2 regions of the Mesorhizobium sp. WSM2240 genome follow, and region 1 is predicted to be linked to the other one. Evidence: riboswitches for the same ligand, from Rfam matches in the RefSeq annotation. Region 1 holds a riboswitch; the other holds the start of a gene.
The links. Region 1 has a riboswitch for thiamine pyrophosphate ahead of thiC (phosphomethylpyrimidine synthase ThiC). Riboswitches for the same ligand answer to the same signal wherever they lie in the genome.
Positions count from the first base shown of each region.

Region 2: another riboswitch for thiamine pyrophosphate. It lies ahead of ABVK50_RS02170 (YkoF family thiamine/hydroxymethylpyrimidine-binding protein); the one in region 1 lies ahead of thiC (phosphomethylpyrimidine synthase ThiC).

Region 1 covers NZ_CP159256.1:192,467-197,805, reverse strand. The annotation lists gene ABVK50_RS30610 (class I SAM-dependent methyltransferase) at 1-493, opposite strand, end outside; gene ABVK50_RS30605 (phosphotransferase family protein) at 627-1,490, shown strand; gene ABVK50_RS30600 (DUF982 domain-containing protein) at 2,075-2,362, shown strand; gene ABVK50_RS30595 (DUF982 domain-containing protein) at 2,469-2,822, shown strand; partial or broken gene ABVK50_RS30590 (TerC family protein) at 2,943-3,153, opposite strand; TPP riboswitch at 3,516-3,633, shown strand; gene thiC (phosphomethylpyrimidine synthase ThiC) at 3,747-5,339, shown strand, end outside.
Region 2 covers NZ_CP159253.1:449,956-455,294, reverse strand. The annotation lists gene ABVK50_RS02185 (ABC transporter permease) at 1-100, opposite strand, end outside; gene ABVK50_RS02180 (efflux RND transporter periplasmic adaptor subunit) at 108-1,112, opposite strand; gene ABVK50_RS02175 (TetR/AcrR family transcriptional regulator) at 1,254-1,940, shown strand; TPP riboswitch at 2,320-2,433, shown strand; gene ABVK50_RS02170 (YkoF family thiamine/hydroxymethylpyrimidine-binding protein) at 2,424-3,032, shown strand; gene ABVK50_RS02165 (ABC transporter permease) at 3,066-3,866, shown strand; gene ABVK50_RS02160 (ABC transporter ATP-binding protein) at 3,863-4,618, shown strand; gene ABVK50_RS02155 (ABC transporter substrate-binding protein) at 4,615-5,339, shown strand, end outside.

The sequences.
Region 1 (5,339 bases):
CCCAGACCGTATTCTTGACGGTAAGGACGATCACCGCGCCGGGTCGGGCGATTCGTATAAGCTCGTCCAAACCCTCGACGCCGACATGGCCGGACGTGAACACGCCCGCTGAAACGATACCGGCAAAGTGCTCGTCGGCAAACGGGAGCGGTCCGCCCAAAGCCAGGCAATGGAGCGCCTTGTAGGCGTTGGTTTTCGCAGCCCGGGCAAGCATGCCTTGCGAGATGTCCAGCGCTTCCACATGCGGATAGCCCAGGATGCCGAGCCATTCGCCGATCAGCCCCGTTCCGGCGCCGGCGTCGAGCAGCGGTCCCGCGCCGTGTCGCAAATGACGCGCGGTGAGGGCCAAGCAGATCGCCGGATGGCGGTAGCCGGCCAGGGCCATGTCCGCCTCGTACGTCTCGGCCCACCGATCGTAGAGTGCCGCAACCTCCTCCGGTCGTTTCGCCTCATAGACCGCACCCAGCGTTCCCTCGTGATGCCCTTCAGCCATCGTTTCGCTCCTCGCTTACCGTTGCCGGCGAATGATAGCCAAGAGCTGGAAATTGTGGAACCTATCCGACTGAAACCTAGTGAGGGAGCGAAAATTGGACGACGAAACGCGTGCCATCATAGCGGCGGTTCCAATGCTGGCAGGCTATGGCGGTCCCATCGAACGACTGGGCGGACTCACCAACCGGGTATACCGCCTTGGCGACTGCTGCCTGCGCATTCCGGGCAAGGGTACCGAGGAATACATCAACCGCCTCCATGAGGCGGTGGCCGCGCGAGAGGCCGCGAGAGCTGGCGTAAGTCCCGAGGTGCTTCATCTCGACGTTACGGCGGGTGTGATGGTGACGCGCTTCATTGAGGGGGCCGAGACGATGTCGCCGCACAAGTTCAAGACGCGGCCCGGATCGCCGGCCAGGGCCGGGCAAGCCTTTAGGAAACTGCACGACAGCGGGGCGGTGTTTCCGTTTCGCTTCGAGCTGTTTGCGATGATCGACGACTACCTCAAGGTGCTGTCGACCAAGGATGTGGCGTTGCCGGCCGGCTACCATGACGTCGTGAACGAAGCGAACCTGGCGATACGCGCCGCGCTCGGCAAGCACCGTCTGCCGCTTGCCCCAAGCCACTGCGACCCGCTCTGCGAGAATTTTCTCGATACGGGCGAGCGTATGTGGATCGTCGACTGGGAATATTCCGGCATGAACGATCCGATGTGGGATCTGGGCGATCTTTCGGTCGAGGGAGAGTTCGACGCTGACCAGGAAGAAGAAATGATCCGCGCCTATTTCGGCTGTGAGCCCCGACCGGTGGAGCGGGGCCGGATCGTCATCTATAAGGCGATGTGCGACCTGCTATGGACCCTGTGGGGCCTGATCCAGCTTGCCAACGGCAATCCGGCCGACGACTTTCGCGCTTACGCAGATAGTCGATTTGCGCGCTGCAGAGCACTGATGGAGAGCGACGACCTTTCCCGTCATTTGGCGGCGGTCGCTAAGGGCTGAAATGCTTCTGGCCGTAACGGGGCGCAGTTGAAGCCGATATATGGCCCGTTTGGACGCGGGCTTCGTTAAATTGTGTAACGCGCGCCAACTGGACGACGTTTCGAGCGGCCACGCTGTTAGACAACAAGCGGCCGGTTCTGAGAGATACCCTGTCGTTCGTTCGCGATCCAAGAAGCGTCCGAGATTGGCGCGACTACAACTTCCAGCATGACCACCGGGGATGTCCGCTTCCGGGCGAAGACAAAGTTTGGCTCTTGGTCGACATGGGGCATTTCCTCCCGGCAGCCTTGGGGCCGTATGGACGGCTCTCCGTTGGCAAGGGTTTATTTGAGCATTTTGCAGTTGCTGGTTGGTGCGGCCATGTATCCGACCTGTAAGTGCGGCTTTTCACACGCCGCTGGCCATAATGCCATTCGCGCGGCTCGGGTCCTGATCGAAAGCTCGCACTCGAGGTGCACGGCCCCAGTGGGCAACGTCGATGGACCGCAGCTCATGAGGATTTGCTCACGTTATGTAAGCGCAGGTGCGGAATCGTTACGCAACCGCGCTCGATCGCGGCTCTTCAACTCCCAAAGGAGGCTGCGATGCGCGACGACGTCGATCTTGGGCCCTTTGAAGAACCGGTTCCGGTGGCGACGGACGCCGGAGAACGCTGCGTTTCCAGCGCCAGAGAGGCCGCGGAAATGCTGCTCTACGACTGGCCGATCGGCGAGACGGCTACACGCATTCAGGCGCGAATGGCGTGCATGAAGGTGCTCGCGGGAAGTGAACCACCCGCATTCGCGCGCGAAGCATTCATGCAAGCGGCGAAGGAGGCGAAAATCCTTGTAGTGATGCAACCGGGTGAGACTGCTGCGCTCGGGCATGGGTGAAGACAGTCATCGCCGCGGAGGCCGGCTTCCCGATGGAAGAGGACTGATGCCGACAGGATCGGGACGTATTCGGAGCCTCGGATGGCGATCGCCGTTCGAAAGAGCAATGAAACAGATCCGCTTTGATCGGCCGGTTCGCATCAGCTTTGGCAAACCCGGCAAAACCCGCCTGGTCCACACCGTTTGGGTGGCATCGGAGTGCCTCGCGAACGACAAATGGCCGGACCACAACGGCCCGATGTTCCAGATGGCAGACGAAGCATTGCGGGGCGCCACGCAGGGGCACGTGACAGCTGAAGAGGCCCGTCAAGCGTTTGCAGACGCAGCGCTTGAGGCGCGAATTCTTGTCGTGACTGCCCGTTCCAAAAGAACTCATGGGGGTCAGGCCACCCCGTCCAGCGCTTCGTCCTCTTCGACCTCGTCCAAGTCGGGACCGTCATCGAGGGAGGCACGCCGGTGACCTGAGGAGGCCTACTCGGTGTCCTCGCTACCGGAACGAAAGAAATGGCTTGACCACTACTCGAAAATTAAAGGGCCGATTCACAGCCAATCGGCCGACTTTGCACGAGGACGATCAGACAATCTGCAGTAGCTGAGTTGTGGCGGCGGCAAAGATGATTTGCAGCACCATGACGGCGAGGATGCCCATGAGAATGGCTTTTGCTGCGTTGTTCTTCGGTAGACCAGCAGCGGCCAAGCCGATCACGATGGCATTGTCACCTGCCAAGACCAAGTCGATCATGATGACTAGAGAAGGGCTATAGGGCTTCTGGAGTCAGGAATTCGGTCATGTGGCACCCACTCTCTTGTCATCAGAAGGTGACCGCCATGCTGTCGGAGAAAGACCTCAACCATGAGCCGCTCGGAAAGTGACGGCGCACTTCCGAATCGACGTTTACAGCTCAAGGGACTGCGGCTGAACTCCCAAGCACCAGGCCACCGGATTGGACATTCCAGTCCGACATCACAGTTCTGAAGAACTGCCAGAGGGGCCCGGCCTGCGCGAGGAACTCAAGGGGCATGCTAATCAAGGGGCGTTTTGCACCCCACTTAGCGCGGGTGGGGCCTGTAATTTTGCAACGCGGCACGGCGCACGTTCGGTGTGATGCTGAGGCAAGCGCTTGACAAGTCGACGAGGCGTCGTTCAACTTGACCTCTTCACCAGGGGAGTCCCGACAAGGGGCTGAGATACTGCTGGCTCTTCGCAGCGCAGTGACCCGTTGAACCTGATCCAGTTCATACTGGCGTAGGGACGGTGCAAGCGCTTCATGGGCAAATACGCCCGCAAGGAATTCAGGCGGAAAGCCCGAACCTTATACTGATGAAGCGTCTCATCCTTCCGGCACAGAACTGGGTCTCCAATGCATGAGCAAAGGAGCCTCATATGAATGCCCTCACCCCCTCCGTGTCGACCGGACCGCTGCCTTCCTCAACGAAAATCCGAAGGACCGGCAAGATTCATTCGCAGATCAGCGTGCCGCTGCGTGAAATCGCAGTCCACCCGACCGCCGGAGAACCCCCGGTCATCGTCTACGATTCGTCAGGTCCCTATACCGACCCGCAAGTTGAAATCAGTATCGAAAGAGGCCTCCCCCGGCTTCGTGCGGACTGGATCACCGAACGCGGCGATGTCGAGCACTACGAAGGCCGTCACGTCAGGCCGGAGGACAACGGTTTTGTGTCGGACGAGCGGTTGACACCCGAGTTTCCAACCCGCCATCGGCCTTTGAAGGCGAAAGCCGCTGGGGCGGTGACTCAACTCGCCTACGCGCGTTCGGGTATAATCACCCCAGAGATGGAATTTGTCGCGCTCCGCGAAAACCTTGGACGCGAGATCGCGCGCACTCAAATGCTGCGGGACGGCGAGAGCTTCGGCGCAGCCATCCCGGACTTCGTCACGCCGGATTTCGTTCGCGACGAGGTGGCGCGCGGGCGGGCGATCATCCCCGCCAACGTCAACCACCCCGAATCCGAACCGATGATCATCGGCCGCAACTTTCTCATCAAGATCAACGCCAATATCGGCAATTCCGCTGTCACCTCTTCGATGGCGGAAGAGGTCGAAAAAATGGTCTGGGCGATCCGCTGGGGCGCCGACACGGTGATGGACCTGTCGACCGGCCGCAACATCCATAACATCCGGGAATGGATCATCCGCAACGCGCCCGTGCCGATCGGCACGGTGCCGCTTTATCAGGCGCTGGAAAAGGTTGGCGGTGTTGCAGAGGAGCTCAGCTGGGAGGTTTACCGCGACACGCTGATCGAACAGGCCGAGCAGGGGGTCGACTATTTCACCATCCATGCCGGCGTGCGGCTGCATTACGTGCCGCTAACGGTAAACCGGGTCACCGGCATTGTCTCGCGCGGCGGCTCCATCATGGCGAAGTGGTGCCTGCACCATCATCGCGAGAGTTTTCTCTACGAGCATTTCGAGGACATCTGCGACATCTGCCGCGCTTATGACGTTTCCTTCTCGCTGGGCGACGGCCTTCGCCCTGGCTCGATCGCGGACGCCAATGACGCCGCGCAATTCGCCGAACTCGAAACCCTGGGCGAACTGACCAAGATCGCATGGGCGAAAGACTGCCAAGTCATGATCGAGGGGCCAGGGCACGTCCCCATGCACAAGATCAAGGAGAACATGGACAAGCAGCTCGAGATCTGCGGCGAGGCACCGTTCTACACGCTCGGACCGCTCACCACCGACATCGCCCCTGGCTACGACCACATCACGAGCGGCATAGGCGCGGCGATGATCGGCTGGTTTGGTACTGCAATGCTCTGCTACGTCACGCCCAAGGAGCACCTCGGCCTTCCTGATCGCAACGACGTCAAGACCGGGGTCATCACCTACAAGATCGCCGCGCATGCCGCCGATCTCGCCAAGGGACATCCGGCGGCAAAGATCAGGGACGATGCGCTGTCCCGCGCGCGCTTCGAGTTCCGCTGGGAGGACCAGTTCAACCTCTCGCTGGAC
Region 2 (5,339 bases), on a different replicon from region 1:
TGGAGAAGCCAACGCCGACGGCGACCCCGATCACCGCGACCAGCGTCTGCCGCCCTCGCCCGGCTATGTGGGTCATGGCGATATCTATGATGAGGCGCATGGCGGCCTCACTCCCCGCCCTCGACGGCAACCCGCGCGCCGTTCTCGAGCGCCTCCGGATAGGGCGAGATGATGCGCGTCTTTTCGTCAAGCCCCGAGAGCACTTCAACGCCGCGGATGCCGCGGATGCCGGTCTCGATCTCGCGAAGCCGCGCCCTGTCGCCTTCGACAACGAACACCCGGTTTCCCTCGATGGATACCGACGGCACAAGCAGCGCGTCCTCCGAAACGTCGGTGATGATGTTCACATCGACGGACATGCCGATCAGCAGCGGCGTGTCGTCAGGCAGGCGGAAGCGCACGCGATAGGTCTTGGTCACCGGATCGCCCTTGGGCGTGATGCTGTCCACGACCGCTTCGAGCTCCTGTCGGGGGAACGCGTCGGAACGCAGCAGCGCCCGCTGACCCACCTCGACGCGCGGAATATCTTCCTCGTTGACATCGGCCACCACGAGCAGCGGCCTCGGATCGCCGACCCAGAACAGCACCGTGCCCAGATCAGCGACCTCACCGACCTCGCCATCCTGCCTGAGCACTTTGCCGGCGATCGGCGCGCGCAGCGTATAGCTTTCGAGCCGCGCGCTTTGCCCGGCCACCAGCGCCTCGATCTGCGTGACCTCGCTTTGCGCGCGATCAAGCGCCTGCTGGCTGGCCGTATTGCGTTCCGCGAGCACCGAGAGGCGTCGAAGTTCCTCCTGCGCCAGCGAAAGCCGGGCCTCGAGTTCGGCGAGCACCGCCTGCGCTTCGCTGTCGTCAAGCCGGGCGAGCACGTCGCCTTTTTCCACCGGCGCGCCTTCGCAATTGCATTGTTCGACGATTCGCTCGCGCACCAACGGCGTCACCTTGGCCCAATTGCGCGGTTCGACGACGCCGTTGGCATAGACGATCTCGGCTGCGTCTCCGCGCGTGGGCGTCACGACCGAAACCGAGACTGGCCGCCAAAAATACCAGCCTGCGGCGCCAACCGCGGCCGCGAGCACGACGATGAGAAGGAAAAATCGCAGCAGCCGCACCAGAACTTCTCCCGTAACAGTTGAACCGGTTTTTGGCGACGGCACCTATAGCATTAGACCGACCGTCGGTCTATAATGAGGACAATGTGTTACGGCGGGTAGGTTCCGCCAAACGGCAGCGGGGATCGAAGCCTGGCCCGAGTGGTAAAATCTCCGGAAATCCGCTCCGCCGAACTGCTCGATTGTGCGCAGCGGCTGTTCTTCGAGCGCGGTTATGACAACACGACGGTCAACGACATCATCCGCGAAGCCGGCCTTTCGAAAGGCGCGTTTTACCACTACTTCCCGTCCAAAGAGGCGCTGCTCGAAGCGCTCGCCGCCCGTGTGGCGCGAGAAAGCATGGAACAACTGCGGCCCATTCTCGAGGACCGCTCGCTCGACGCGGTAGAGCGCCTCAATGCGCTCTTCGCCGGTTCCCGGCGGTTCAAGCGTGAACTGGCGCCGCAGATGCGGCGCACTTTCGACGTGGTCTTCCGGCCCGAGAACGTCGTGCTCTTCCACCGCATCGACCGGGCGGTCTCCGAAGTCGCCGCGCCGGTCATCACCGAAATCATCGCAGAGGGTAGCCGTATGGGACGTTTCGACGCGCCCGATCCGCAGGCGTTCGCCGAGATGCTGCTGCAGTTCCGCCTCAGCCTCGCGACCGTGATGCACCGGGCCATACAGCAGGCGGAAGCGGGTAATATCGACGAAGCCGTGCGTGTGCTGGACGAACGACTGCGGCTTTACGGGATCGCTGTCGACCGCGTTCTCAAGCTGCCGGACGGAACGATCGAGGTCGCCGAACCCGGTTTTGCGCACGCCCTTCTTACCACGGATACTTCCTGATCGCGCCGCGGCAAACGTGATCTGATCAAAAACCTCGTCGGGCCGGAAAACCAGCAAGGAGGAACCGGGCCTGCGACAATCTGCATAAGAGTCAGGCAGATTGTTCTATTGCCCAATCTATGGGCGAGGACTAGATTAAGTGTTGTCGGCCATCTACTCCTCCCAGATGCGATGCCGGCCAAAGCGAACTCACCTCCTCCCGGGTTCGCCTCAATAGAGCCCGCTGCACCTCCTCCCGCAGCGGGCTTTTTTGCGTGTGCAATTTACTTGATTCCAGTGTAGCACGCCGGAGCGCTCAGCCAGCGGCACGGCAATATCACTTTGCGTGGGCAAATTACGTGAAGAGGCTTGCCCAATCGCTCGCGATCTGATTGGTTGCCGCCATCCACAGGGGTGCTCCGTATTGCCGGGGCTGAGACGCGGGCGCCAAGCCTTCAAACCCTAAAAGCTGATCTGGGTAATACCAGCGGAGCGAGGCGGGTTATGTTTTCAGGCGCACAGATTTCCCTTTATCCCATGACCGACGATTTCGTCGGCGTCATCATGAGCGCTCTCGGCGCGCTCGATCCCTATCGCGACCAGTTGCGCATAGAGACGGACGACATCTCGACGCTGCTGGTCGGCCCTCCCGAAGTGCTGTTTCCGGCCATGCGCGACCTCTTCGTCGCAGCGGCCAAGGGCGGCATCCATTGTGTGCTATCGGCAGCAATTTCACGCGGCTGCCCGGGCGAGCCCGACGACGAGATACGCGCGTCGCCGGAGTTGAACGGCCCGCGCGAGTCTCTGGAAAACCGCAAAGCGACGGCTCTCGACGCCATGACCAAGGCTCCCCGTACCGATGCGGCGGCCGCCGCCCAGTTCTCGCTCTATGTGATGGGAACGGGCGATCACATGGACGAAATCTACGGCTGCATCGATTTTCTCAAACGCTCCGGCGTGTTCGACCGCTCCAAAAATTTCTGCACCAGGCTCGGCGGCGATGCCGGCGCGGTCTTTGCCGCGCTCGAAGCGGCGTTCTGCCGCTTCGGACCGCCTGAAGGGCATGTGACGATCGATCTGACGGTATCCGCGAACAGCCCAACGCCGCGCTGACGCGCCGGTTGGTTTGCACCCCAAAGGTCCGCCATGTCCGACGTTTCGTCTCCCGCACGCGGTTTCGCGTCCGCTCTCGCCAAGATCGGTCCCGCCCTTATTTCGATCTGCTCGTTGATCGCCGCGTGGGAAGTTTATGCGCAAGTCTCGGGCATTTCGGCGACGACCTTGCCCGCGCCGTCGCGAGTCTTCGCCCAGATGGTGCAGCATCGGGATGCGCTCGCCGCGAACACGCTCCCCACAATCCGCGCGACGCTGCTCGGTTTTGCCTGCTCGGTTTCGGCAGCCTTCCTCTTCTCGGTGCTGGTCGATTTTTCCAGGCCGCTGCGCCGGGCCCTGTTCCCGGTATTCATCATCAGCCAGACCCTGCCTCTGGTCGCCATCGCACCACTGATCGTGCTCTGGTTCGGCTTCGGCCTCACCCCGAAGATCATGCTGGTCGCGCTCGTCACCTTCTTTCCGATGCTGGTGGCGCTGGTCCAGGGCTATGCAGCAACCGACGAGGATGTCGAAGCACTTCTGGTGTCGATGGGAGCCTCGCGCTGGCGCACTTTCCTGATGGCCCGGCTGCCGTCTGCACTGCCTTACTTCTTTGCCGGCCTGCGCATTGCCATCACCTATGCCGTGGTCGGCGCGATCTTCGCGGAATATGCGGGCGCGGCCAAGGGCCTCGGCATCTACATCCTCAATGCCAAGAACAACTTCAGGCCGGACCTCGTGCTCGCGGCCGTGTTGGTCAGCGCAACGCTGACCCTCGTTCTGTTCACCGCCGCGGCGATGATCCAGCATTTGTCGATGCCATGGCAACGGCTCGACCAAAGGCGCCGACCATGAGCGGCAGTCGGCTGGAGTTGCGTCATCTGCGCAAGAGCTTCGGCAGCCTCGACGTGCTGGCCGACATCTCGCTCACCGTACGGGCGGGCGAGTTCGTCTCGATCCTTGGTCCGTCGGGCGCCGGCAAGTCGACCATCTTCAAGATTCTGACCGGCAGCGTTCAACCCGACAGGGGCGCAACCACGTTCGACGGCGCTCCGTTGACCGAGGCCAGGCGTCCTTTCGCCTTCATGCCGCAGCGCGACGCGCTGATGCCGTGGCGACGCATCATCGACAATGCAACACTTGGCCTCGAGGTGCAGGGCGTCACCCGCAAGGTGGCGCGCACACGGGTTGCGCCTCTCTTCGCCGAGTTCGGCCTGGAGGGATTTGAGCGTCACTATCCGGCGCAGCTTTCCGGCGGCATGCGACAGCGCGCCGCACTCTTGCGCACCGTCGTCCAGCATCGCGACATGCTCCTGCTCGACGAGCCATTCGGCGCTCTCGATGCGCTGACGCGCGCGGGCATGCAGCGCTGGCTGCAGTCGATGTGGGAGCGCCATCGCTGGACCGTGCTGCTGGTCACCCACGACGTACGCGAGGCGGCTTTCCTCTCCGACCGCATCTACGTCCTGACCGGGCGGCCGGCGCGCGTGCTGACCGAGATCACGGTTCCGCTTCCCCGTCCCCGCATCGACCTCGCCACGCCGGAAGCCAGCGCCGTCGAGGCAAGCCTGCTGCAAACCCTGCTCAACCCTGACCAAAGGAACTGACCATGCCCACCCGCCGCCAGATCATAGTCGCTGCCCTGGCAGCGCCGTTCGTCCCGAGCCTTGCATTCGCACAGTCGAAAACGGTCACTGTCGCGCTCGACTGGACCCCCAACACCAACCACATCGGCCTCTACGCTGCGCAGGCAAAAGGCTTCTACGATCGGGCGGGGCTCAAGGTTCAGATCCTGCCTTACAGCGACACGTCCGCCGGCACCCTCGTAGCCAACCATGTCGCCGATTTCGGCATTCTCGGCGTACTCGGGCTCTTTACCCAGCGCACGGCCGGCGCCGATCTCGTCGCGACTTATGCGCTGGTGCAGACAGAGACCGGTCGCCTCGTCTTCAACGCCGACCGCCCGGACATCAAGCGGCCGCGCGACCTCGATGGGCTGACCTATGGCGGTTTCGGCAGCGACTGGGAAACAGCCCTTATCGGCTCGATGATCCGGCACGATGGCGGCGAAGGCAAATTCGAGACGGTGACGCTCGGAACCTCGGCTTATGAAGCGCTCGCCAATGGCGCCGTCGATTTCACGCTCGAGGTCTACACGTGGGAAGGCGTAAAGGCAGCGCTCGAAGGCGTCGCCCAGCGGGCGTTCCGCTATGCGGATTACGGCGTGCCCGATCAGCACACCAACTTCATCGGTTCAAGCCAGGCATATCTGGACGCCAATCCGGAAACCGCGGCTGCCTTCATCGCCGCCACGCGGCGCGGCTACGA